Regions from separate parts of the Kitasatospora sp. NPDC056783 genome, predicted to be linked through region 2. Evidence: riboswitches for the same ligand, from Rfam matches in the RefSeq annotation. Region 2 holds a riboswitch; each other region holds the start of a gene.
What was found. A riboswitch is a leader RNA that binds a small molecule or an ion and turns the genes downstream of it on or off. The one in region 2 is predicted to bind cobalamin.
Positions count from the first base shown of each region.

Region 1: another riboswitch for cobalamin. It lies ahead of ACFRMQ_RS10215 (ribonucleoside-diphosphate reductase subunit alpha); the one in region 2 lies ahead of ACFRMQ_RS14915 (HoxN/HupN/NixA family nickel/cobalt transporter).
Region 3: another riboswitch for cobalamin. It lies ahead of metE (5-methyltetrahydropteroyltriglutamate--homocysteine S-methyltransferase); the one in region 2 lies ahead of ACFRMQ_RS14915 (HoxN/HupN/NixA family nickel/cobalt transporter).

Region 1 is NZ_JBHUAF010000046.1:3,438-12,294, reverse strand. Features, by position in the region: gene ACFRMQ_RS10230 (glycosyltransferase family 2 protein) at 1-329, shown strand, start outside; gene ACFRMQ_RS10225 (glycoside hydrolase family 26 protein) at 335-1,432, shown strand; gene ACFRMQ_RS10220 (ArnT family glycosyltransferase) at 1,429-3,633, shown strand; cobalamin riboswitch at 3,680-3,838, shown strand; gene ACFRMQ_RS10215 (ribonucleoside-diphosphate reductase subunit alpha) at 4,032-6,455, shown strand; gene ACFRMQ_RS10210 (ribonucleotide-diphosphate reductase subunit beta) at 6,455-7,471, shown strand; gene ACFRMQ_RS10205 (DUF397 domain-containing protein) at 7,535-7,828, opposite strand; gene ACFRMQ_RS10200 (DUF397 domain-containing protein) at 7,896-8,102, opposite strand; gene ACFRMQ_RS10195 (helix-turn-helix domain-containing protein) at 8,116-8,857, opposite strand, start outside.
Region 2 is NZ_JBHUAF010000081.1:1,607-10,463, reverse strand. Features, by position in the region: gene ACFRMQ_RS14935 (thioesterase family protein) at 1-650, opposite strand, end outside; gene nusB (transcription antitermination factor NusB) at 791-1,228, opposite strand; gene efp (elongation factor P) at 1,233-1,796, opposite strand; gene ACFRMQ_RS14920 (M24 family metallopeptidase) at 1,875-2,981, opposite strand; gene ACFRMQ_RS14915 (HoxN/HupN/NixA family nickel/cobalt transporter) at 3,101-4,219, opposite strand; cobalamin riboswitch at 4,250-4,462, opposite strand; gene ACFRMQ_RS14910 (hypothetical protein) at 4,622-6,295, shown strand; gene ACFRMQ_RS14905 (AAA family ATPase) at 6,310-8,313, opposite strand; gene ACFRMQ_RS14900 (putative quinol monooxygenase) at 8,382-8,708, opposite strand; gene ACFRMQ_RS14895 (Fpg/Nei family DNA glycosylase) at 8,809-8,857, opposite strand, start outside.
Region 3 is NZ_JBHUAF010000482.1:134-5,248, forward strand. Features, by position in the region: partial or broken gene ACFRMQ_RS37420 (S1 family peptidase) at 1-632, opposite strand, end outside; gene cobF (precorrin-6A synthase (deacetylating)) at 810-1,568, opposite strand; cobalamin riboswitch at 1,720-1,893, shown strand; gene ACFRMQ_RS37430 (acyl-CoA thioesterase) at 2,087-2,524, shown strand; cobalamin riboswitch at 2,647-2,814, shown strand; gene metE (5-methyltetrahydropteroyltriglutamate--homocysteine S-methyltransferase) at 2,998-5,115, shown strand, end outside.

The DNA.
Region 1 (8,857 bases), on a different contig from region 2:
ACCGCAATCCGTACCGGCTGGAGGCCTGGGCCGCCCGCATGATGTACGGCTGGGCGCACGTCTTCGCCATCTGGGACATCGTGCGCGGCAGCCGGATGGCCTGGCAGCCGACCGGCTCCAGCGGCGCCAAGAAGAACAAGACCCGCCGGTTCTGGATCGGCGTCATCGCCTGGGGCGGCGGAACGGCCCTGCTCTGGGTGCTGCTGAGCATCTGGCGGATGCTCACCATGGGCCCGCTGAACTTCGCCCTCGTCCTCGCCTCCGGCCTCTTCTACGCCACCGTCGTCGGCCGGGTCCTCGTCCAGCCGCGCCCCACGGAAGCAGTGTGATCGCCATGACCGCCCCCCTCAGGCGGGCCGGCCGGCTCCGTCCCCGGCTGGCGCTCCCGCTGCTGACCGCCGCCGGCCTGCTGCTCGTCACCGGATGCGGCCCCGAGGACCCAGGCTTCGCGATGCAGAACGAACTCGCCGCCCCGGCCGCCACCGGCGCCGCCCCCGCCGCGACCCCCGCCACCGGCGCCGCACCGGGCGCGCCCTCCGCGCCCACCACCGCCAAGGCCCTGCCGGAGGGCGTCCCGTACGACGTCACCCCGCTGCTCAAGCCCAGCCACAAGTACCTCGGCGCCGCCCTTCCCGACGTGCCCGGCACGATGGACGCGCTGCCCGCCTACAGCTCCGCGATCGGCAAGCAGCCCAACGTCCTGGAGTTCTACTCCCACTGGAAGGGCGGCTTCGACACCGCCGGCGCACGCCGGATCCACGACGCCGGGGCACTTCCCTTCATGGCCTGGGAGCCGCACGACCGCTCGCTCGCCTCGATCGCGGCCGGCGACACCGACGACTACGTGCGCGGCGTCGCCAAGTCCGTCGCCAAGTTCAACCTGCCGATCGCCATCAGCATCGCCCACGAGATGAACGGCGACTGGTACCCGTGGGGCCGTCAGGCCGCCACCGCCCAGGACTTCGTGGACGCCTGGCGCCACGTCCACGACATCTTCGACCAGGCCGGCGCCACCAACGTGATCTGGGTCTGGAGCCCCAACATCACCGACCCCGCGCCCAACACCCGCCTGGCGCCGTACTACCCCGGCGACACCTACGTCGACTGGGCCGGCATGACCGGCTACTTCACCAAGAGCGGGCCGAAGACCTTCGAGGCCCTGTACGGGCCGACCATGACCGAGATCCGCGCCTTCTGCAAGAAGCCCTTCTTCATCAGCGAGACCGCCTCCGAGCAGGGCAAACGCCAACGCGCGGACATCGACCAGCTGTTCTCCGGGCTGGAGGCGCACGACGACATCGTCGGCTTCGTCTGGTTCAACATCGTCAAGCGGGCGGACTGGCGGGTCGAGGCCGTCCCGGACACCCTCGCGGCGTTCAAGCAGCGCGTGTCCGACCCCCGTTACGGCTTCGACATCCGGAATCCCCGATGAGCACTGAGTCCGACTTCTCCCCCGTCCCGCCCGGCTCGCCCGTCCTGCCCGGCTCGCCCGTCCCGCCCGGCCGCGCGGCGCACGACCCGGCGGCCGAGCCCCAGCCGGACCTCATCGCCCAGGGCCGGGCCCGCCGTCGGGCCGCGCAGGGCCGGCAGGCCGAGCAGGCCGGGCCCGGCTTCGGTGCGCAAGGCCGGCAGGCCGGGCCCGAACCGGACTTCGCCGCGCCGGGCCGTGCCGCCCACGACCCGGTGGCCGAACCCCAGCCGGACTTCGTCGAACAGGGCCGGGCCGCCCGCCGCCGTGCCGCGCAGGCCGCGATGGCCGAAGCCCGGCCGGAGTCCGCACCGGAGTCCGCACCGGAGTCCGCCGAGCCCCGGCAGCCGGCCGCCCCGATGGCCGCGGTGGCCCCGGTCGCCCCGGTGGCCGCGCCCGATCCGGGCCCTGTCGCCCAGGAGCCCGTCGCCCAGGGCCGCGCCGCCCGCCGCCGCGCCGCCCAGGCCCAGCAGACCGAGCCCGAACCGGACTTCACCGAGCGGGGCCGCACGGCCGTCGCCGTGAACGAGGCCGCGCACGAGACCGCACACGAGGCCCCGGACGAGACCGCCGACAAGGCCGAGCCCCACCGCACCACCGGCGCCGTCGACAACCCCGACGGCATACCGCTGGCCCCGTACACCATCCCGGAGGTCCCGGCGATCGGCTGGGACCCGGGCACCAGCCCGCGCCGGCGCTGGATCGCCCGCGGCCTGCTGGGCGCCGTGCTGACCGTCCAGGCCGCGCTCTCGCTGCGCCTGCTGGCCGCCGCCCACCCCGACGAGGCCGCCACCATGGTCGCCGGCCGCCAGCAGCTCGACCACCTGCTGCACGGCACCCCGGTCACCACCGACCTGATCGAGCGGGTGCAGGGCTCGCCCTGGCTCTACCCGCCGCTGGCCGGCGCCGCCGCCGATGCCAACGGCATCTGGGGCACCCGGCTGCTCAGCCTCGGCTTCGCACTGATCACCACGGTGCTGCTGTACTCGCTGACCCGGCGGCTGTTCAACGAGCGGGTGGCCATCTGCGCCATCGCCGTCTACGCCGTCCTCCAGTCCACCGTCGTGACCGGCTTCTACGCCGCGCCCGAGTCCCTCGCCGTCCTCCTGGTCGCCCTCTCCGCCTGGGCCACGGTGTTCACCGCCCGCCGCCATCCGGCCCTGGCCCTGCTCGCCGCCCCACCCGCGGCCCTGGCCTGCGCCGTCGCCTACTCCGCGGCCTTCGCCCTCCCGGCCCTGGTCGCCCTCGCCTTCGCCTGCGCCCGGCCGTACCACCGGGCCGGGCCGGCCGCCCTGCGCGCGCTGCTGGCGGGCGCCGGCACCCTCGTCCTGCTGCTCCCGGGCGGCACGCTCGGCAAGCTCGCCGGGTGGTCGCCCTCGCAGGGCGGCGCCGCCGGCTCGGCCGGCTCGATCCTGCTCTCCACCCTCAAGTGGGCCGGCCTGTTCACCGTCCTCGCCGTGGCCGGCACCATCGCCTACGCGCGCCGCGAGCAGATGAACGAGCACGACGCGCCCGAGAAGGACTCCGTTCCCACCACCCGGGGCCGGCGCGCCCTGCTCGGCACCGTCCTGACCGCCACCGCCCTGCTGGTCCCCGCCGCCCACGTGTGGACCGGCACCTCCGGCGCGCTGTTCCGCCACCTCGCCTACGGCATGCTGCTGGCCGCCCCGCTCGCCGGGGTCGGCCTGACCCGGCTGGTCGGCGCCCACTTCCGCCACCCCCAGCTGGGCATCCTGGTCTGGGTCGCGCTGCTCGCCCTCGGCCTGGAGCAGTCCGCCCTGCGCTACCAGAACGGCCCCGACTCCGGCCGCCTGCCGGCCGTCCTGAGGGTCCACACCGAGCCCGAGGGCCGCTACCTCACCGAGGTCGACGGACTCGCCGAGTACTACCTCGGCGGCGTCTCCAAGCCCGAGCAGTGGATCTCCTCGCGCACGGGCACGGAGTACCGCGACGCCGCCGGGGTGCGGCACCACGGCGACGACGGCAGCGTGGCCGCGATCCGCGACGGCTGGTTCACCATGGTCGTCCTCGACAGCACCGCGCCGAAGGCCACCGACCGGGCCCTGAGCGACGCCGTGACGGCCTCCGGGAACTACCGGCTGGTCGCCCAGTTCACCTCCCCGACCGGCGATTCGAGCACGTACAAGGTCTATCTGAAGCACTGACGGGCCACCCGGTCCACCGACACCCGCGACACGACAGGCACAACATATGGTGCCGCCGCAAGCCGGCGGCACTACATGTATGCTCGCTTCTGCTGTCGATGCAGGGGAACCCGGTGCGAATCCGGGACTGCCCCGCAGCGGTGTGCGGACGGCTCGAGCAGCCGTACCGCGAGTCCGAGTACCTGCCGACGGCCTGCGCCACGGCCCTCCCGCAGAGGCCGCGCGCCAGCACGAGCAGTACACCTCCGGGCCTCGCGGGCGGGCCGGGGAGTCACCGTCGCGCGACGCCGTCTGCGTTCGCGCCGTGCTCCCCTGCCCCGATCGGCCCGGCGGCCCCCGATCACCGCCGCCGATCGCCGCCAGGAGAGAGCGCCTTGACCACCGCCGCCTCAGTCACCCTGCCCACCCAGGGCACCGGTACCGCCTTCACCGACCCGACGGTCTCCGACCCCGGCGGCGCCCTGCTGCGGCTGCTCACCGACCGCAGCACCGACCTCACCGAGGTCGACCCCGGCCACGTCGCCGCCGCCGCGCTGCGCGGCCGCCACGCCGGCTCGGACTTCGCCGAGCTGCGCGGGCTGGCCGTGGACGCCGCCGCGTCGATGATCGCCGAGGACCCGCAGTACTCGAAGCTGGCCGCCCGCCTGCTCGCGCTGGAGATCGTCGACGAGGCGAACAGCCAGGGCTCGGTCTCCTTCTCCGCCTCGATCGCCGTCGGCCACGCCGAGGGCCTGATCGGCGACACCACCGCGGACTTCGTCGCCAAGCACGCCGCCGCCCTGGACGCGCTGATCGACACCGCGGGCGACGACCGCTTCGAGTACTTCGGCCTGCGCACCGTGCAGTCCCGCTACCTGCTGCGCCACCCGATCACCCGCAAGGTGATCGAGACCCCGCAGCACTTCCTGCTCCGCGTCGCCTGTGGCCTGGCGGTCGGCGACTCCGAGCAGTCCGTCCGCGAGGTCGCCGAGCTGTACGGCCTGATGAGCCGCCTGGAGTACCTGACCTCCTCGCCGACGCTCTTCAACTCCGGCACCCGGCACCCGCAGATGTCCAGCTGCTACCTGCTGGACTCGCCGCTGGACAACCTGGACTCGATCTACAACCGCTACGCGCAGATCGCCCGCCTCTCCAAGCACGCCGGCGGCATCGGCCTGTCCTACTCGCGCATCCGCTCGCGCGGCAGCCTGATCCGCGGCACCAACGGCAAGTCCAACGGCATCGTGCCGTTCCTGCGCACCCTCGACTCCTCGGTCGCCGCCGTCAACCAGGGCGGCCGCCGCAAGGGCGCGGCCTGCGTCTACCTGGAGACCTGGCACGCCGACATCGAGGAGTTCCTGGAGCTCCGCGACAACACCGGCGAAGAGGCCCGCCGCACCCACAACCTCAACCTGGCGCACTGGATCCCGGACGAGTTCATGCGCCGCGTGAACGCCAACGAGGACTGGTCGCTGTTCTCCCCGGCCGACGTTCCCGAGCTGGTCGACCTGTGGGGCGCCGACTTCGACGAGGCCTACCGCAAGGCCGAGCTGGCCGGCAAGGCCGTCCGCACCATCCCGGCGCAGACCCTGTACGCCCGCATGATGCGCACCCTGGCGCAGACCGGCAACGGCTGGATGACCTTCAAGGACGCCTCCAACCGCGCCGCCAACCAGACCGCGCTGCCGGGCCGCACCGTGCACTCCTCCAACCTGTGCACGGAGATCCTGGAGGTCACGGACGACTCCGAGACCGCCGTCTGCAACCTGGGCTCGGTCAACCTCGGCGCCCACGTGGCCCCGGGTGCCACCGCCGACGACCTGATCAACGCGATGGACTGGGAGCGGCTGGACGCCACCGTGCGCACCGCCGTCACCTTCCTCGACCGCGTGGTGGACATCAACTTCTACCCGACCACCGAGGCCGGCACCTCCAACTCCCGCTGGCGGCCGGTCGGCCTCGGCGTGATGGGCCTCCAGGACGTCTTCTTCAAGCTGCGGATCGACTTCGACTCGGCCGAGGCCGCGCGGCTGTCCACGCTCATCGCCGAGCGCATCATGCTCACCGCGTACGAGCGCTCCGCCGACCTCGCCGAGCAGCTGGGCCGCCACGAGGCGTACGGCGAGACCCGCGCCGCCCGCGGCGAGCTGCACATCGACCACTTCCCGACGGCCGCGCCGCAGTGGGGCGAGAAGTGGGACGCGCTGCGCGCCCGCATCGCCGTCACCGGCCTGCGCAACTCGCTGCTGCTGGCCATCGCGCCGACCGCGACGATCGCGTCCATCGCCGGCGTGTACGAGTGCATCGAGCCGCAGGTGTCCAACCTGTTCAAGCGCGAGACGCTGTCCGGCGAGTTCCTCCAGGTCAACCCGTACCTGGTGCGCGAGCTCAAGGACCTCGGCGTCTGGGACCAGCAGACCCGCGACGCGCTGCGCGACGCCAACGGCTCCGTCCAGGACCTGAACTGGCTGCCGGAAGGGGTGCGTTCGCTGTACCGCACCGCCTGGGAGCTGCCCCAGCGCGCGCTGATCGACCTGGCCGCGGCCCGCATGCCGTACCTGGACCAGAGCCAGTCCCTGAACCTGTTCATGGCGGCGCCGACCATCGGCAAGCTCAGCTCGATGTACGCCTACGCGTGGAAGGTCGGTCTGAAGACCACCTACTACCTGCGTTCGCGCCCGGCGACCCGCATCGCCCAGGCCGCGTCCGGCACCGCCCGCGCCGCGTCCGCCGCGTCCGCGCCGGCGCCCGTGCCCGTGAACACCCCCTCCCTCACCCCGGAGCAGGAAGCCGCCATCGCCTGCTCCCTGGAGAACCCCGAGTCCTGCGAGGCCTGCCAGTAATGTCCGACGACCGCCAGAAGATGCTGCTCGACCCCGGCTTCGAGCTGACCCTGCGCCCGATGCGCTACCCGTCGTTCTACGACCGGTACCGGGACGCCATCAAGAACACCTGGACCGTCGAGGAGGTGGACCTGCACTCCGACGTCGCCGACCTGGCGAAGCTCAGCGAGGGCGAGCGTCACCTGATCGGCCGGCTGGTCGCGTTCTTCGCGACGGGCGACTCGATCGTCTCCAACAACGTGGTGCTGAGCCTCTACAAGCACATCAACTCCCCGGAGGCGCGGCTGTACCTGTCGCGCCAGCTGTTCGAGGAGGCCGTGCACGTCCAGTTCTACCTGACGCTGCTGGACACCTACCTGCCCGACCCGGAGGACCGCAACGCGGCCTTCGCCGCGGTGGAGAACATCCCCTCCATCCGCCAGAAGGCCCAGTTCTGCTTCAAGTACATGAACGCGGTCGACCACATCGACTCGCTCCAGACGAAGGAGGACAGGCGGGCGTTCCTGCTCAACCTGATCTGCTTCGCGGCGTGCGTCGAGGGTCTGTTCTTCTACGGCGCGTTCGCCTACGTGTACTGGTTCCGGAGCCGGGGCCTGCTGCACGGTCTCGCGACCGGCACCAACTGGGTGTTCCGCGACGAGTCCATGCACATGGACTTCGCGATGTCGGTCGTGGACACCGTGCGCGAGGAGGAGCCCGACCTCTTCGACGACGAGATGGCCAAGCAGGTCACGGAGATGCTGGAGGAGGCCGTCGAGGCCGAGCTCCAGTTCGCCAAGGACCTCTGCGGTGACGGTCTCGCCGGCATGAACACCGAGTCGATGCGCCAGTACCTGGAGGCCGTCGCCGACCAGCGCCTCGCGCGGCTCGGCCTGCCGATCCGCTACGGGTCGACCAACCCGTTCGGCTTCATGGAGCTCCAGAACGTCCAGGAGCTGACCAACTTCTTCGAGCGTCGCGTGTCGGCGTACCAGGTGGCCGTCGAGGGCTCGGTGTCCTTCGACGACGACTTCTAGGAAGTAGGGACACGACGGAGGTGCCCCGCACGGCCACAGCCCGTGCGGGGCACCTCTGTTTGATCAGTCGGTCGGGAACTCCCCGGACTTGACCCCGGCGAGGAACGAGGCCCAGGCATCGGCCGCGAAGAGCAACGCCGGCCCACCCGGGTCCTTCGAGTCACGCACCGGCACGACATCGGTGACGCCATCGGCCACCTCGACACACTCGCTCTGCGCACCCGAGAACGAGGACTTGCGCCAGCTACCCCCGACGCCCAAGGCCGTTAGAAGGTCGGCGACCTCGATGCAATCGCCTCCTTGCCCGCTGTAGGTGCTCTTACGCCATAGGACGTCCCCCAGATCCGCTGCGAGCATGCCCCACATCTCCGCTGTTTGGCGGCACAGCACCCGGCCGGGCCGAAGCGAACACATCGACACGTACTTACCCGCCGTAGAACTCTCCAGCCTTCACACCACGGACGAAGGCGGTCCACGCGTCAGCAGAGAACGACAAGGTCGGCCCGCTCGGGTCCTTCGAGTCCCGAACAGCCATTGCCGCCAGCCCGGTCTGGGCCTCAAGGCAGTTCCCGCCCTGCCCGCTGTAGGAGCTCTTCCGCCACTCGGAATCTTCAGTCACGACTTCACCCATCCTTGCCCGGAGTTCACAACTCCCGCCGTACCTGAGCGATCATGTCGAGACTGTCAACTGGACTCAAGGCAATTGAACGGAGGGAATCAAAGATCAACGTGTACTCATCGATCTCGGCCTGAGTCTCCATGTAGAGCGTCCCGGTCCGGTGCTCCACGCAGACAACGTCGGAGTAGTCGGGCGACGGAAAGCCGAACATCACGAACGATCCCATCAAACCGGCGTGGGCACCCGCGCGATCCGGCAGAACCTGAAGCTCCACGTAGGGATGCTCAGCCATCTCGGCCAGCTTGTCGAGCTGCCCGGCCATGACCTTCGCGCCACCCACCTGAACGCGCAGCGCAGCTTCGCCCTCGATCACGCACAGCCGTGGCGGGCTGGTCTTGTTGAGCACCTGTTGCCGCTCCATCCGGGCGGTCACCAGGGCATCCACCTGTTCGGCAATCAGCCCGGAAGGCTTGGCCTGCATCACCGCGCGAGCGTAGTCGGGTGTCTGCAAGAGACCAGAGATCAGCATGTTCTCGAACGACCTGATGTAGTCAGCCGTCTCCTCGTAATCGATGAAGTCCGAGTAGGACGGCCGAGCCAAGCTCGCCCGCTGAACCCAGCCAGGCTCACGGCCGCGACGGGCGAGCGCGACCAACTCCTCGACGCGGCTCTCGTCTTCCATGCCGTAGTACGTCAGCAGATCGCGCAGCTCACCGAGCGAAATGCCCAGCCGGGCATTCTCTATCCGACTGATCTTCGAACGATGA
Region 2 (8,857 bases):
GGGGCCCAGCCCGGCATGCCGAGGTCGAAGGTGACCGGCGGCAGCGCGTCGGCGACCAGCAGGAGCAGCAGCGGGTCGGGCTCGCGGCCGTCGGCGAGCCGGAACCAGCCCTGGATCCGCCCGTTGCCGGAAGGCTGTCCGAGCGCCCAGCCGACGGTGGCCGGGTCCAGCCGCAGGTCGAACCGCTCCAGCAGGGCGGCCTGGGCGATCAGCTCCCTGGGCGCCAGTTCCATGCCGATGCACTCGTTCGGCGGCGGCAGCTGCGGCGGCAGCGCGGTGGTGCGCACCTCGCCGTCGGCGCTCGCGAGGTCGCCGTGGCTGGCCACCACCCGCAGCCGCTCGACGCCGCCCTGGCTGAGCGAGGCGGTTCCGGTGGACAGGCCGCGGCCGGTGCGCAGCACCTCGGTGCGGACGGTGGCCGGGCCGGGCCGGGAGGCGGACAGGTAGTAACCGCTGATCGACACCGGGTCCGGGTGGGTGTCGTGCTCCAGCGACAGCGCGTGTCCGGCGACGGCGAGCAGCAGGCCGCCGTTCACCCCGCCGCCGATCTGCCAGCCGGCGCCGAGTTCGGCCTCGTAGCGGCCCGCCTCCTCGGGGTGCCGGGTCAGGGCGATGCCCTGGTCGAACTCGCTGCGGGTCGCCGTGGTCATGTGGGGGGACCTGCCCTTCACGCGTGGTTCCGGACGTCAAGTTACTTACAAGTAGGCCCCAACCCTACGCCGCCGGGGTGAAACGCGAAACGGCCGCCGGGACCCTGTTCGGGGTCCGGCGGCCGTCCACGAGGTGCCCCTTACCGGCGGATGCCGGGCTTCAGCTCCAGGAAGCGGGCGAGCATGCCGTTGACGAAGGCCGGAGAGTCGTCCGTGGAGAACTCCTTGGCGATCTCGACGGCCTCGTCCAGGACGACGGCGTCCGGGACGCCGTCCTCCCAGATCAGCTCGTAGGCACCGAGCCGCAGGACGTTGCGGTCCACGATCGGCATCCGGTCGAGGGTCCAGCCCACGGCGTACTGCTCGATCAGGTCGTCGATGCGACGGGCGTACTGGACGTACCCCTCGATCAGCTCCATGGTGTACTCGCCGACCTGCGGGGTGCCCTCGTCGGGCTTGGGCTCACGGGCGCGAGCCACCCAGTCGGCGAGGACCTGCTGCGGGTCGACCCCGCGGTGGTCGGCCTCGAAGAGGATCTGGAAGGCCCGGGTACGGGCCTTGCTGCGTGCGGCCGACACGGACTTACTTCACCCGGCCGAGGTAGCTGCCGTCGCGGGTGTCGACCTTGACCTTCTCGCCGGTGACGACGAAGAGCGGGACCTGGATCTCGGCACCGGTCTCCAGCGTGGCCGGCTTGGTGCCACCGGTGGAGCGGTCGCCCTGGACACCCGGCTCGGTGTTGGCGATCTCCAGCTCGACGGAGGTCGGGAGCTCGATGTAGAGGACGGCGCCCTCGTTGGTGGCGACCAGGGCCTCGAAGCCCTCCAGCAGGTACTTGGCCGCGTCGCCGACGACGGCCGGCTCGATGGTCAGCTGGTCGTAGGTGTCCATGTCCATGAACACGTAGTTCTCGCCGTCCTTGTACGAGAACTGCATGCCGCGCTTGTCGACGTTGGCGGTCTCGACCTTGGTGCCGGCGTTGAAGGTCTTGTCGACGACCTTGCCCGTCAGGACCTCCTTGAGCTTGGTACGCACGAAGGCCGGGCCCTTGCCGGGCTTGACGTGCTGGAACTCGACGACGGACCAGAGCTTGCCGCCCTCGAGCTTGAGGACCATGCCGTTCTTGAGATCGTTCGTGGAAGCCACGGGCGCACTTACTCCTGTATAGCTGTCAAGGAACCAAGGGTTTGCGTCCTGTCGCCGACGGCCGTCGGGAGGCCGTGGTCACAGGGCGAGGAGCTCCTTGGTGGTGATGGTGAGCAGCTCGGGCCCGCCCTCTTCGAAGGGGCGCACGACGAGCGTGTCCTCGATCCGGACACCGCCCTTGCCCGGGAGGTGGACCCCTGGGCCGACGGTGACCGGCACGCGGCTGTCCAGTTTACCCATGTCCGCCGGGCCGAGGCGCGGCGCCTCCCGGATCTCCAGCCCGATGCCGTGGCCCACCGGGTGCGGAGAGGCCTCGGTGTGGCCGGCCGCCTCCAGGACCTGCCGGGCGGCCCGGTCGGGTACGCACTGCTCCACCCCTGGTCCGAGCGCCTCCCGCCCGGCCCGCTGGGCCCGGAAGACCAGCCGGTGCAGTTCCACCTGCCAGGGCGCCGGAGCGGCCCCGATCACGAAGGTGCGGGCGGTGGAGACGCCGTAGCCGCGGTACTGGGCGCCCATCACCACGGTCAGGAAGTCGCCCTCCTCCACCCGGCGGTCGGTCGGCTGGTGGGCGGCCTGGCCGGAGTGGCTGCCGGTGCCGACCGAGACCGGGAAGGCGGCCCGGTCGGCGCCGTGGTCGATCATCCGGCGCTCCAGCTCCATCGCCAGGTGCCGCTCGGTGCGGCCGACCAGGATCGACTCCAGCAGCTCGCCGAGCGCCTGGTCGGCGATCTCGGCGGCGATCCGCAGGTCGGCGATCTCGTGCTCGTCCTTGACCACCCGCAGCCGCTCGACCGTCCGGCCGAGGTCCACCAGCCGGGCCCCCTCGGCCCGCTCCGTCACCGCCCGGTGCCGCGTGACGGTCAGGTCGTGCTCCTCCACCGCCAGGCCCGACACCCCGGACCGGACGGCGGCGGTCGCGGCGGCCAGCGCGGTGTCCGACCCGGCCGCCACCGGCAGCCGGGTGACGTCCTGCGCGATCAGGTGTTCCCCGGTGTCGTCCGGCGGCAGGTCGTCCGGCAGCGCGAGCAGGGCCCGCTCCCTGGTCAGCAGCAGGGTCGCCCCGCAGGGCGCGCAGCCGGTGAGGTACCGCACGTTCGCCGCGCGGGTGATCAGCGCCGCGTCGGCCCCGGCCGCACCGCAGTGCTCCCTCACCCGCTCCCGCCGCCCCGCGTACGCATCCGCCATGCGTCGAGCCTACGAACCCCCGGCCCGAACCGCCCGCCGAGCACCCCCGCCAGAACCCCCGGTGCTCCTTGCGCGCCCCCGCGCGACCACTCGATCCGGCCAAAAACGGCCGGGTCGGCTCAGGACTCCCCGGTGGGCGTCCAGCGCTTCTCCACCCGGGCGAGCTTCCAGTACCCGATCGCGATCGCCCAGACCACCACGAACAGCCCGGCGATCGCGTAGCCGACGTTGTCCAGCGAGATGTCCGCGACGAACCCGGTGACCGGGTCGGTGAGGTCGAGCTTCTCGTGCAGCACCCCGACCAGCTCGATGGTGCCGATGATGAAGGCCACCGCGATCGACAGCCCTGTGATGGTCAGGTTGTAGTACACCTTCCGCACCGGGTTGGCGAAGGCCCACTGGTACGCGAAGTTCATGAACGTCCCGTCCAGGGTGTCGAACAGGCTCATCCCCGCCGCGAACAGCAGCGGCAGGCAGACGATCGCGTACCAGGGCAGCCCCGAGGCCGCCCCCGAACCGGCCATCACCATCAGGGTGACCTCCGTCGCGGTGTCGAAGCCCAGGCCCAGCACCATCCCCACCGGGAACATCTGCCCCGGCCGGGTGATCGAGCGGGTCGCCCGGTTCAGCACCCGGGCCATGAGGCCGCGCGAGTCGAGGTGCGCCTCCAGTTCCTTCTCGTCGAACTGCCCGGCCCGCATCGCCCGGAACACCTTGACGATGCCGAGCAGCGCCGCCAGGTTGAGCGCGCCGATCAGGTAGAGGAAGACACCGGAGGTGGTCGTCCCGACCACGCCGAGCCACTTGTGGGTGGTCGACTCGTCGTCCATCAGGGTGTTCGCCAGCTGCGCCCCGCCCGCCACCAGGGCGGCCATCAGCACCACCATCGAGGAATGCCCCAGGGCGAACCAGAAGCCCACCGAGACCGGCCGCTTCCCGTCCGCCATCAGCTTGCGGGTGGTGTTGTCGATCACCGCGATGTGGTCGGCGTCGAAGGCGTGCCGCATGCCGAGGGTGTACGCGGTGATGCCCAGGCCCACCCCGAAGACCTGGGTGCCGACCGCGTACCGCTCGGGCGCGACCAGGAAGATCAGGGTGCCGAAGGCCACCACGTGCAGGGCCAGGATCACCCCCATCAGCCCGGCCGTACGGACGGTGTCCTCCCGCCGCCACGCGAACGCGGGCAGCACGGAGGGGGCCGGCTTCGCCCCGGCGGAAGAGAATTCGGGCAGGGTCATCTGCGGATCACGCTCCAGCACCTCGTGGAATACCTCGTGAGATGCCGTGGCCGGTCTCCTGGCTTACGGGAAGCCCACACCCGCCTTCCCAGGCGCGCGAGGCGCCCAGTGGCTCATGGGTACGGACGGCGTTCCTCCGCGGACGGAGGGACGACCCGATCACAGTGGCGAGGGCCGCTCCGGGCTGGGACCCCTGAAGGTCCGTCACCGGAATTCCCGAGCACCACGGCGGGCTACACGGTAGGGGCCGGGCCCGACCCGTGCAAGGCCGGGCAGCCGCGGGGGTGGCCAGGATCACAGGGCCCGCGCGCCCGCACCCCGGCGCCCGGCCGTCCGCCACCCGGACCGGCCGGATCCCGCCGAGGGCGCGCCGCCACCGGACCGGATGAGTACGATCATGGCGTGCCGTCCCACCCCCACGTCTGGCCCGCCGACCGCTGGAACACCCGGCCGGTCAGGGCCCGCGTGCTGGCGGTCGCCCGCACCCTCACCTCGGCCACCCGGGTCCTGGACGTCCTCGCCCTGCTGAGCCCGGACGGCGTCGAGCGCTACTTCACCGTCAACCCCGGCTCCGCCTTCGCCGACCGCGCCCTGGACGAGTACCTGCACGGCCTGCCCGGTTTCACCGTGCTGGACTGGGAGGACGCCGTCCGCCGCCGCTTCGACCTGGCCGTCGCCTGCGCCGTCCACTCCTCCATGCACCGCCTGGACGCCCGCCTCGTCGTCCTCCCTCACGGCGCCGGCTACAACCGCCTGGTCACCGAGTCCACCGGCGACACGGTCAGCGCCGCCGGCCTGTCCCGGAACGAACTCACCCACCGCGGACGGGTGTTCGTGGACGTCCTCGGCCTCTCCCACCCCGAGCAGCTGGACCGGCTGCGGGTCTCCTGCCCCGAGGCCCTGGAGGTCGCCCACGTCGTCGGCGACCCGTGCTTCGACCGGATGCTCGCCAGCCGGCGCTCCCGGGACGGCTACCGCGCCGCGCTCGGCGCCGTCGACGGACGGCGGCTCGTCGTCGTCAACTCCACCTGGAGCGAGCACTCGTTATTCGGCCGCCGCCCCGACCTCCCCCAGCGGCTGGTCCGCCGGCTGCCCGCCGACGAGTACACCGTCGCCGTCGTGCTGCACCCGAACATCTGGAGCCGGCACGACCCGGAGGCCCTGCTCGACGGCGCCCGCCGGATGGGCCTGCGCCTGATCCCGCCCCAGCAGGGCTGGCAGACCGCCCTCGTCGCCGCCGACCTGCTGATCGGCGACCACGGCTCGGTCTCCTTCTACGGCGCCGCCCTGGAACGCCCCACCGTGCTCGTCGCCACCGGTTCCGGCGAACTCGACCCGCGCTCCCCCAGCTACGCCTTCGGCCAGGCCGCCCCCGCCCTCGACCCCGACGGCGACCTCGCCGCCCAGGTCGAACGGGCCCTCGCCCAGGACCCGGCCTCCCTGCGCGGGATCACCGACGGCTCGCTCGCCCACCGCGGCGAGTCCGCCCGGCTGCTGCGCCCGCTGCTCTACTCCTTCCTGGACCGGCTGGACGAACCCGCCGACGAACCGGCCCTGCCGCCCTACCCCAAGCCCGCGCCGCGTCCCGGAACCACCGAACGGCCCACCGCGTACGACGTCGAGGGCAAGAGCGAGGGGACGGAGGTGAGCCTGCGGCGCTACCCCTTCGACCCCGGCGACCACACCCCGCGCGGCTTCCACGCCCTGACCGACGACCACCCCGGCGACGCCCTGCGCTACACCGCCGAGGTCCTCGCCCGGACCGAGGTGCGCGCCGAACTCCCCGCCACCCGCTGGCTCACCCGCGCCGCCACCGAACTCCCCGGCCTCGCCGTCGCGGTGGCCGCCCTCGGCCCGGCCCGCCACCTGCTGCGGCTGCGCGGCGGCCTGCTCCTGGAGGCCCGCGCCGAACCGGACTGGGAACGCCCCGACCCCGGCGTCGACCCGCTGCTCCTCGGCTCCGCCGTGTCCTGCTGGCTCACCGACGGCGGCGACCCGGCCGGCCTCCCCGAGCACGGGCTCACCATCCGCACCGGCGAGCACCGCACCCGGGTGTCGTTCCGCACCGGGCCGTGAGCGCCGCCGGTGGACTACCCCGCCAGCTCCCGCAGCCGGGCGCGGCTGCGCTCCGCCGACGCCTCGTCGCCCCGCTCCTCGGCGAGGGCGACGAGCAGGGTGTGGGCCTGCGCCTCCTTCGCCGGGTAGCCGCGCTCTCCGGCCCGCCGGGCGCAGTCCTCGGCCTGGGCGACGGCCAGATCGATCCGGCCGAGCGCCTGCTGGGCCCGGGCGTGGACCAGCGGCAGCTTCATGGACATGTCGTCGTCCCGGGTCCGCTCCGCCTGGGCGGTGGCCTCCGCCAGCAGGACCAGGGCTTCCTCCGGGCGCCCGTCGGCGATCAGCGCCTGTGCCACGTTGTAGCTCTGGACGATCTCGCCGTGCTCGTCGCCCCGGTTCGCCTCCAGGGCCAGGGTGAACCGCTCCACCGCGTCGGCCGGGCGCCCGTCGGCCAGGCAGAGCAGACCGTCCGTCTCGTAGAGCACCCCGATGACCTGACGGTCGGTCACCAGCGGCACCTGTTCGGTGGCCAGCGCCAACTGCTCGGCGGCGAGCCGGTACTCCTCGCGCTCGTGATGGGCGCGGGCCAGCTGGTTGCGCATCCGGACCACGGCGTCCGGCCGGTTGTCCCACTGGGCCGACTCGACGCCCAGCCGGTGGGTCGCGATCCAGTCCTGGTAGAGCTTGCGGCCCTGGTAGAGCAGCCAGAGCGACTCGCAGAGCCGCCACACCTCGCCGTGCCACCCCTGCGCGGCCGCTTCCTCCACCACCGCGCGGAAGTCGGCCCGCTCGGCGTACAGCCATTCCAGGGCCGCGCTCCCGGAGGCGAAGCCGGGCAGGTCCCCACCGCTCGGGTCCTGCACCCGGAGCCTGCGCTCGGACATCACCCGGTCGGCGAGCGAGGCCCGGCCCCGGTAGTACGCCACGACACCGGCGAGGAGCTCCGTGCGGCCGGGCAGTTCCCGTGCCCGGCCGAAGGCGTGCAGCCGCACCACGTCGTGCGCCCGGAAGCGGTCCTCGGCGTCGTCGTCCCGCACCTCGTCCAGCAGGTGGACGCCCCGCAGTTCCTTGATCGCCCGCTCGGGCCGCTCCACGCCGACCGCACGCGCCAGTTCGGCGGACACGAAGGGGCCGGGGTGCACGCCGATCAGGTGGTAGAGCGCCCGCCCCTCCTCGGTCAGCCGCTCGTAGACGAGGTCGTACGTCGCGCCGAGGTCGCCCTCCTCCTCCAGCATCGCCAACCTGCCCTCCCGGTCGTGCAGTTCGGCCACCACCCGGTCGACCGGCAGGCCGTCGCGGTCCAGCAGCTGGCTGCCGACCGCGTTCAGCGCGAGCGGCAACCCGCCGCACAGCTCGACCAGTTCCGCCAGTTCCCCGTCGGTGCCCCGCCCGGAGCCCACCCAGCCGCGCACCAGCTCGGCACCCGCCGTGACGCTCAGCGGCCCGAGCCGCCGGACCTCCGCGCCGTCCGTCCGCAGCGCGGGCAACCGCCGACGACTCGCGACCACCACCAGGCCGCTGGACGGCAGCAGCGCGCGGACCTCGGCGGCGTGCTCGACGTTGTCGAGGAAGAACAGGCACCGGCGCTCGGCGGTGGCGGTGCGGAACGCCGTGAAACGCTCGGCCTCGACGGCCGGGGGCTCGGTGCCGAGGGCGCGCAGGAAGCCGGCCAGCAGCTCGGGGAGGTCCACCCCGCCCTGGTGCCGGTAGGCCCTCAGATCGGCGTAGAGGTCCCCGCCGGGAAAGTGCTCCCGGTACTCCTCGGCGAACCTGACGATCAGCTCGGTCTTCCCGACCCCGCCCAGACCGGTGAACACCACCAGCCCGAGCCCGCCCGCCCGGACCCGGTCCAAGGCCGCGGTCAGCGCGGCGAGTTCGGGCTCGCGGTTGACGAAGAGTCCGCGCGTCGGGCGGATCTGACGCGGCCTCGGCGGCCGCGTCCGCTCGTGGATGTGCAGCGAGCCGATGTTCCCCGCCTGCACCACGTGGCCGCTCACCGTGACGTCCGACATGGTGTTGACGACCTCGTGCCGCTCCATCCGCTGCTCCCTCCGGCCGGTCGGCCCCAGCCTACGGGCTGGGCGACCGGCCCGAGGGGCACTCGGCGTCACCGGGGGGTGATCTCACCCATCTCCGCCCAGCCGTCCATGCCGGGGATCTCGGTCGAGACGATCCGCGGCTTGGCGGACACGGCGTACGACAGGTCCTCCATGGCCTTGACGAAGTGCGCGGACTCCACGTGCGCCTTGCCCGCGTCGCCGTCGCGGAACGCCTCGACCAGGACGAACTCGTGCGGGTCCTCGACGCTGCGGGACCACTCGAAGAAGAGGTTGCCCGGCTCGTTGCGGGTGGCCCGGGTGAACTCGTCGACCAGGTCGAGCCAGCCGTCGACCAGGTCGGGGCGGACCGGGAACTTGACGGTGATGAAGATCATGGGGGTTCCTTCCGTTCCACGTGGGCACCGGCCGGCCGGTCGGCACCGAACCTATCGTCGCAGGTCAGAACGGACACTCCGGACACGGGGCACGGCGCGGTCAGACCGCCTGGCAGCCCGGGCACCAGAACAGGTTGCGGGCGGCGTGC
Region 3 (5,115 bases), on a different contig from region 2:
GCCCGCGGGACCCGGCTGACGGTGCACAGCCTGGTGGGGCCGGCGTAGCCCGGGTCGCACTCGGATTCGGCCGCCCGGCGGGTGTCGAGCTGCTGGAGGTGATCGGGGAACCGCAGACCGCCGAGATCACCGGTGTCGACGACGGTGCCGAAGCCGAGCAGCCGGGTCGGGGTGCCGGGGGCGCCGGGCCGCTCGGCGATGGGAACCGGCTGTTCCTTCACCGGGCGGTCAAGGCGGATCAGCGCGACGTCGTCCAGGTTCGGCCCGGCGCCCCCTCCCTGTCGGTAGCCGGGGTGGGTGAACGTGGCGGCGATGGCGCGGACGGTGCCGCCGGACTTGCGTTCGGAGCTGCCGATCCGGACGGTGCCGCCGGGCGTGACCAGGTTCGGGTCGACGCAGTGGGCCGCCGTCAGCACCCACTGGCGGTCGATCAACGAGGCGCCGCAGACGCCGTCGTCCAGGCCCGGGGCCGACACCGGGACCGAGGCCATGAACGGGTAGCGCCGCTCGGCGTCCGTCCCGTTGACGATCGCCCCGGCACTGCCCACCGTCGCGGCGGTGAGTCCTGCGGCGAGCACGGAGACGGCCGCGAAGCGGGCCGCGCGACGGCGAACGGGGTTCCGACTGAACATCAGACATCCTCCTTGGAACCGGAGTTTCCGGATGCCTTCAGCCTTCCCTTTCAAGATCCACCGGACTAACCGGGCAGCGGGTGCGAGGACGGTGGGGATATCCCCCGCAGGGCGCGGAGGATCGCCGGTCCGTCGTCGCGCCGGACGTCGTCGTCCGGCGCGGCGCGACGCGCCCGGTCAGTCCTCCGAGCGCCGGAGCAGGTAGGTGTCCATGATCCAGCCCTTGCGCTCGCGGGCCCGCTCGCGCAGCTCGCGGATCCGGGGGGCGGCCTCGGCGAGCGGCCCGGAGACCAGCACCTCGTCGGGGGTGCCGAGGTAGGCGCCGTAGTGGATGTCCAGCCCCCGGGGGTCGATCTCGGTGAAGGCGGCCCGGCCGTCGAGCATCACCACCACGTCGTCCACCCCCTCGGGGAACCCCTCGGCCAGGCGGCGCCCGGTGGTGATCTGCACCGGGCGGCCGACCCTGGTCAGCGTGGTGCGGTGCCGGGCGGCGAGTGCGGAGACGCTGCTGATGCCCGGGATCACCTCGTACTCGAACGGCGCCCCGCCGCGGGTCGACACGTCCTCCACCACCGCGATGACGCTGTCGTAGAGGGCCGGATCGCCCCAGACCAGGAACGCGCCGCGCTCGTCCGGGCCGAGGTGCTCGGCGATCAGCCGCTCGACCAGATCGGCGCGGCGCACCCGCCAGTCGTCCACGGCGGCCGCGTACGCGGGGGTGGTGCGGTCCCGCTCCGCGTCCGGCACCTCGACCACGCGGTGCCCCGTCCGGCCGTGGTCGGCCAGCATCCGGCGGCGCAGCCGGATCAGGTCCTGTCGTTCCTCGCTCTTGTCGAGGATGAAGAAGACATCGGTGCGACCGAGCGCCTTGACCGCTTGCAGGGTGAGGTGGTCGGGGTCGCCCGCGCCGATGCCGATGACGTAGATGTGCCGCATGCGGCACATTCTGCCGTTCTTCCCGGCGTACCGGCCCGGGGGTCGTGCGTGGACCGACCGAAGAGGTGGGCGGTGGCCGTGAGCTGCGCGGATGGACGTAAGCTGGCGGGGCAGCTGGTTCGCCCCGCCCGCCAGGCGGGGCGTTGTCACGAGGGAACCCGGTGACGCCTTTCAACTGGCCAGTCCGGGACCGCCCCGCAGCGGTGAGCGGGAGCGACCGCCGTCCTGTGCGCAGGGCCCGGCAACGGAGCCGGGACGCGACGGCCGGTAGGCGTCCACCCCTGGTTCCGGACCGGGGAGGGCGTGCCCGCGAGTCCGAAGACCTGCCGCTGCCCGCGTGCCGTGGTGGCCCGCGGTCCCACCACGACCCCGAGGCGGGCCGGCGGTGCGGGTGGGCCGTATACGGACGGCTCCCCGCCCCTTCGCATGCCCGGGGCGCGCGACCTCATGAAGGAGAGTTCCGTGCAGCGGAACGCCGACCACGATTCCCGCGACGCCAGGACGGGCGGGCCGTCGCTGTGACCAGTCCCTCCGTCCTCTCCCGCACCCCGGCCGACTCGGCGGTCACCCTCGCCCACATCATGAGCGACCACGACACCAACCTCTACGGGACGGTGCACGGTGGCGTGATGATGAAGCTGATCGACGACGCGGCCGCCGCCGCCGCGGGCCGGCACGCCGGCGTTCCCGCGGTCACCGTCTCGGTCCGGGAGATGTCGTTCCTGGCGCCCGTCAAGGCGGGGGACCTCCTCACCGTTCGCGCCCGGGTCGGCCGCGCCGGGCGGACGTCGATGGACGTGTCGGTGGTGGTGACCTCGGAGCGGTGGAACCTCGCCGGGCCCGTCACCAGGGTCGCGACGGCGCAGCTGGTCTTCGTGGCCGTCGACTCGGAGGGCAAGCCCCACCCGGTGCCGGAGCTGGACCCGGAGGGCGAGGCCGACCAGCCGCTCGGGTAGCCGCTCGCGGCCGCGACGTCTCACCACGCGGACGCCTTTCGAGATTTCCGCCCCGGAGGAGGCGTTCTGCCCCTAGGCTGGCGGCGCAGCTGGTTCGCCCCGTCCGCCAGGCGGGGCGTCGCAAGAGGGAACCCGGTGACGCCTTTCGACTGGCCAGTCCGGGACTGCCCCGCAGCGGTGAGTGGGAACGACCGCCGTCATACGCACTGGACCCGGGACGGGTCTGGGAAGCGACGGCCAGTAGGTGTCCGCCTTTCACGGGGTGGACGTGCCCGCGAGTCCGAAGACCTGCCACTGCCCGTGCGCGACCGTTCGCGCGCGGCCATCCGGTGACCTCGTGGGCGGGTCGGCGACCATACCAGGCGGATCAGGCCCGTACGTTCTCGTGACGGCCGCCGCCGGGTTCGTCATCCCTTCGCGTCCTCGTGCCGTCACCGGGCACTTGAGGATTCAGGCTCGCGAAGGAGAGTCCCTTGACAGCGCAGTCCACAGCCATGGCGTCCACGGCCACCGTGTACGGCTACCCCCGGCAGGGTCGTGACCGGGAACTGAAGAAGGCGATCGAGGGGTACTGGAAGGGCGCGGTCACGGCCGGGGCGCTGCTGGCGGCCGCCGCCGAGCTGCGCCGGACGAACTGGGCGCAGCTCGCCGAGGCGGGGGTGGCGGAGGTGCCGACCGGGGACTTCTCGCTCTACGACCACGTGCTGGACACCACCGTGGCGGTCGGCGCGATCCCCGCGCGGCACCGGGAGGCGGTCGACGCCGACCCGCTGGACGGGTACTTCGCGATGGCGCGCGGCAACCAGGACGTCGCCCCGCTGGAGATGACCAAGTGGTTCGACACCAACTACCACTACCTGGTGCCGGAGTTGGGCCCGGACACGGTGTTCGTCGCGAACCCGGCCAAGGCGGTCGCGGAGTTCGCGGAGGCCCTCGCGCTCGGCCACACCGCCCGGCCGGTGCTGGTCGGCCCGGTGACCTACCTGCTGCTGGCCAAGCCGGCCCCCGGGGTGGCGGCCGACTTCCAGCCGATCACCCTGCTGGACCGGCTGCTGCCGGTCTACGCGGAACTGCTCGCGGCGCTGAAGGACGCCGGCGCCGAGTGGACGCAGTTGGACGAGCCCGCGCTGGTGCAGGACCGCGCCCCGGCGGAGCTGAACGCCGCCGCCCGCGCCTACCGTGAGCTGGGCGCCCTCACCGGGCGGCCCAAGCTGCTGGTCGCGAGCTACTTCGACCGGCTCGGCGAGGCGCTGACGGTGCTGGCCAAGTCCCCGGTCGAGGGCCTGGCGCTGGACTTCACCGGCCCCGCCGCGGCGAACCTGGAAGACCTCGCCGCGGCGGGCGGGCTGCCCGGCAAGCGGCTGGTGGCGGGGGTGATCGACGGACGCAACGTCTGGATCAACGACCTGGAGAAGTCCCTCGCGACCCTGGCCACCCTGCTGGGCCTCGCGGACACCGTCGACGTGGCGCCGTCCTGCTCGCTGCTGCACGTGCCGATCGACGCCGCCGCCGAGCGCGACATCGACCCGCAGATCGCCCGCTGGCTGGCCTTCGCCAAGCAGAAGGCACGCGAGGCCGCCCTGCTCTCCCGGGCCCTGCGCGAGGGCACCGGCGCCGTCACGGCCGAGCTCGCCGCCAACCGCGCCGACCTCGCCTCCCGCGCCAACTCCCCGATCACCCGCGACCCGGCGGTGCGCGCCCGGGCCGCCGCCGTCACGGCCGACGACGCCCGCCGCGCCCAGCCCTACCCGCGGCGCGCCGAGGCCCAGCACGCCCGGCTCGGCCTGCCGCTGCTGCCGACCACCACCATCGGCTCCTTCCCGCAGACCACCGAACTGCGCACCGCTCGCGCCGACTTGACGGCCGGACGGATCGACGCGGCAGCCTACCGGGAACGGATGGAGGCCGAGGTCCGCGAGGTCATCGCCTACCAGGAGAAGACCGGACTGGACGTCCTGGTGCACGGCGAGCCCGAGCGCAACGACATGGTCCAGTACTTCGCCGAGCAGCTCACCGGCTACCTGGCCACCCGGCACGGCTGGGTCCAGTCCTACGGCACCCGCTACGTCCGCCCGCCGGTCCTGGCCGGCGACATCTCCCGCCCGCACCCGATGACCACCGAGTGGTTCGGCTACGCGCAGGGCCTGACCCGGCGCCCGGTCAAGGGCATGCTCACCGGCCCGGTCACCATGCTCGCCTGGTCCTTCGTGCGCGACGACCAGCCGTCCGCCGACACCGCCCGGCAGGTCGCCCTCGCCCTGCGCGACGAAGTCACCGACCTGGAGGCGGCGGGAGCGGCCGTCATCCAGGTCGACGAGCCGGCCCTGCGCGAAACCCTCCCGCTGCGCGCCGCCGCCCGCCCGGCCTACCTGGACTGGGCCACCGAGGCCTTCCGGCTGGCCACCTCGGGCGTGCGGGCGGACACCCAGATCCACACCCACATGTGCTACGCCGAGTTCGGCGCCGTCATGACGGCGATCGACGAGCTCGACGCGGACGTCATCTCCTTGGAGGCGACCCGCTCGCACATGGAGGTGGCCGGTGAACTCGCCGGGGCCGGCTACCCGCGCGAGGTGGGCCCGGGTGTCTGG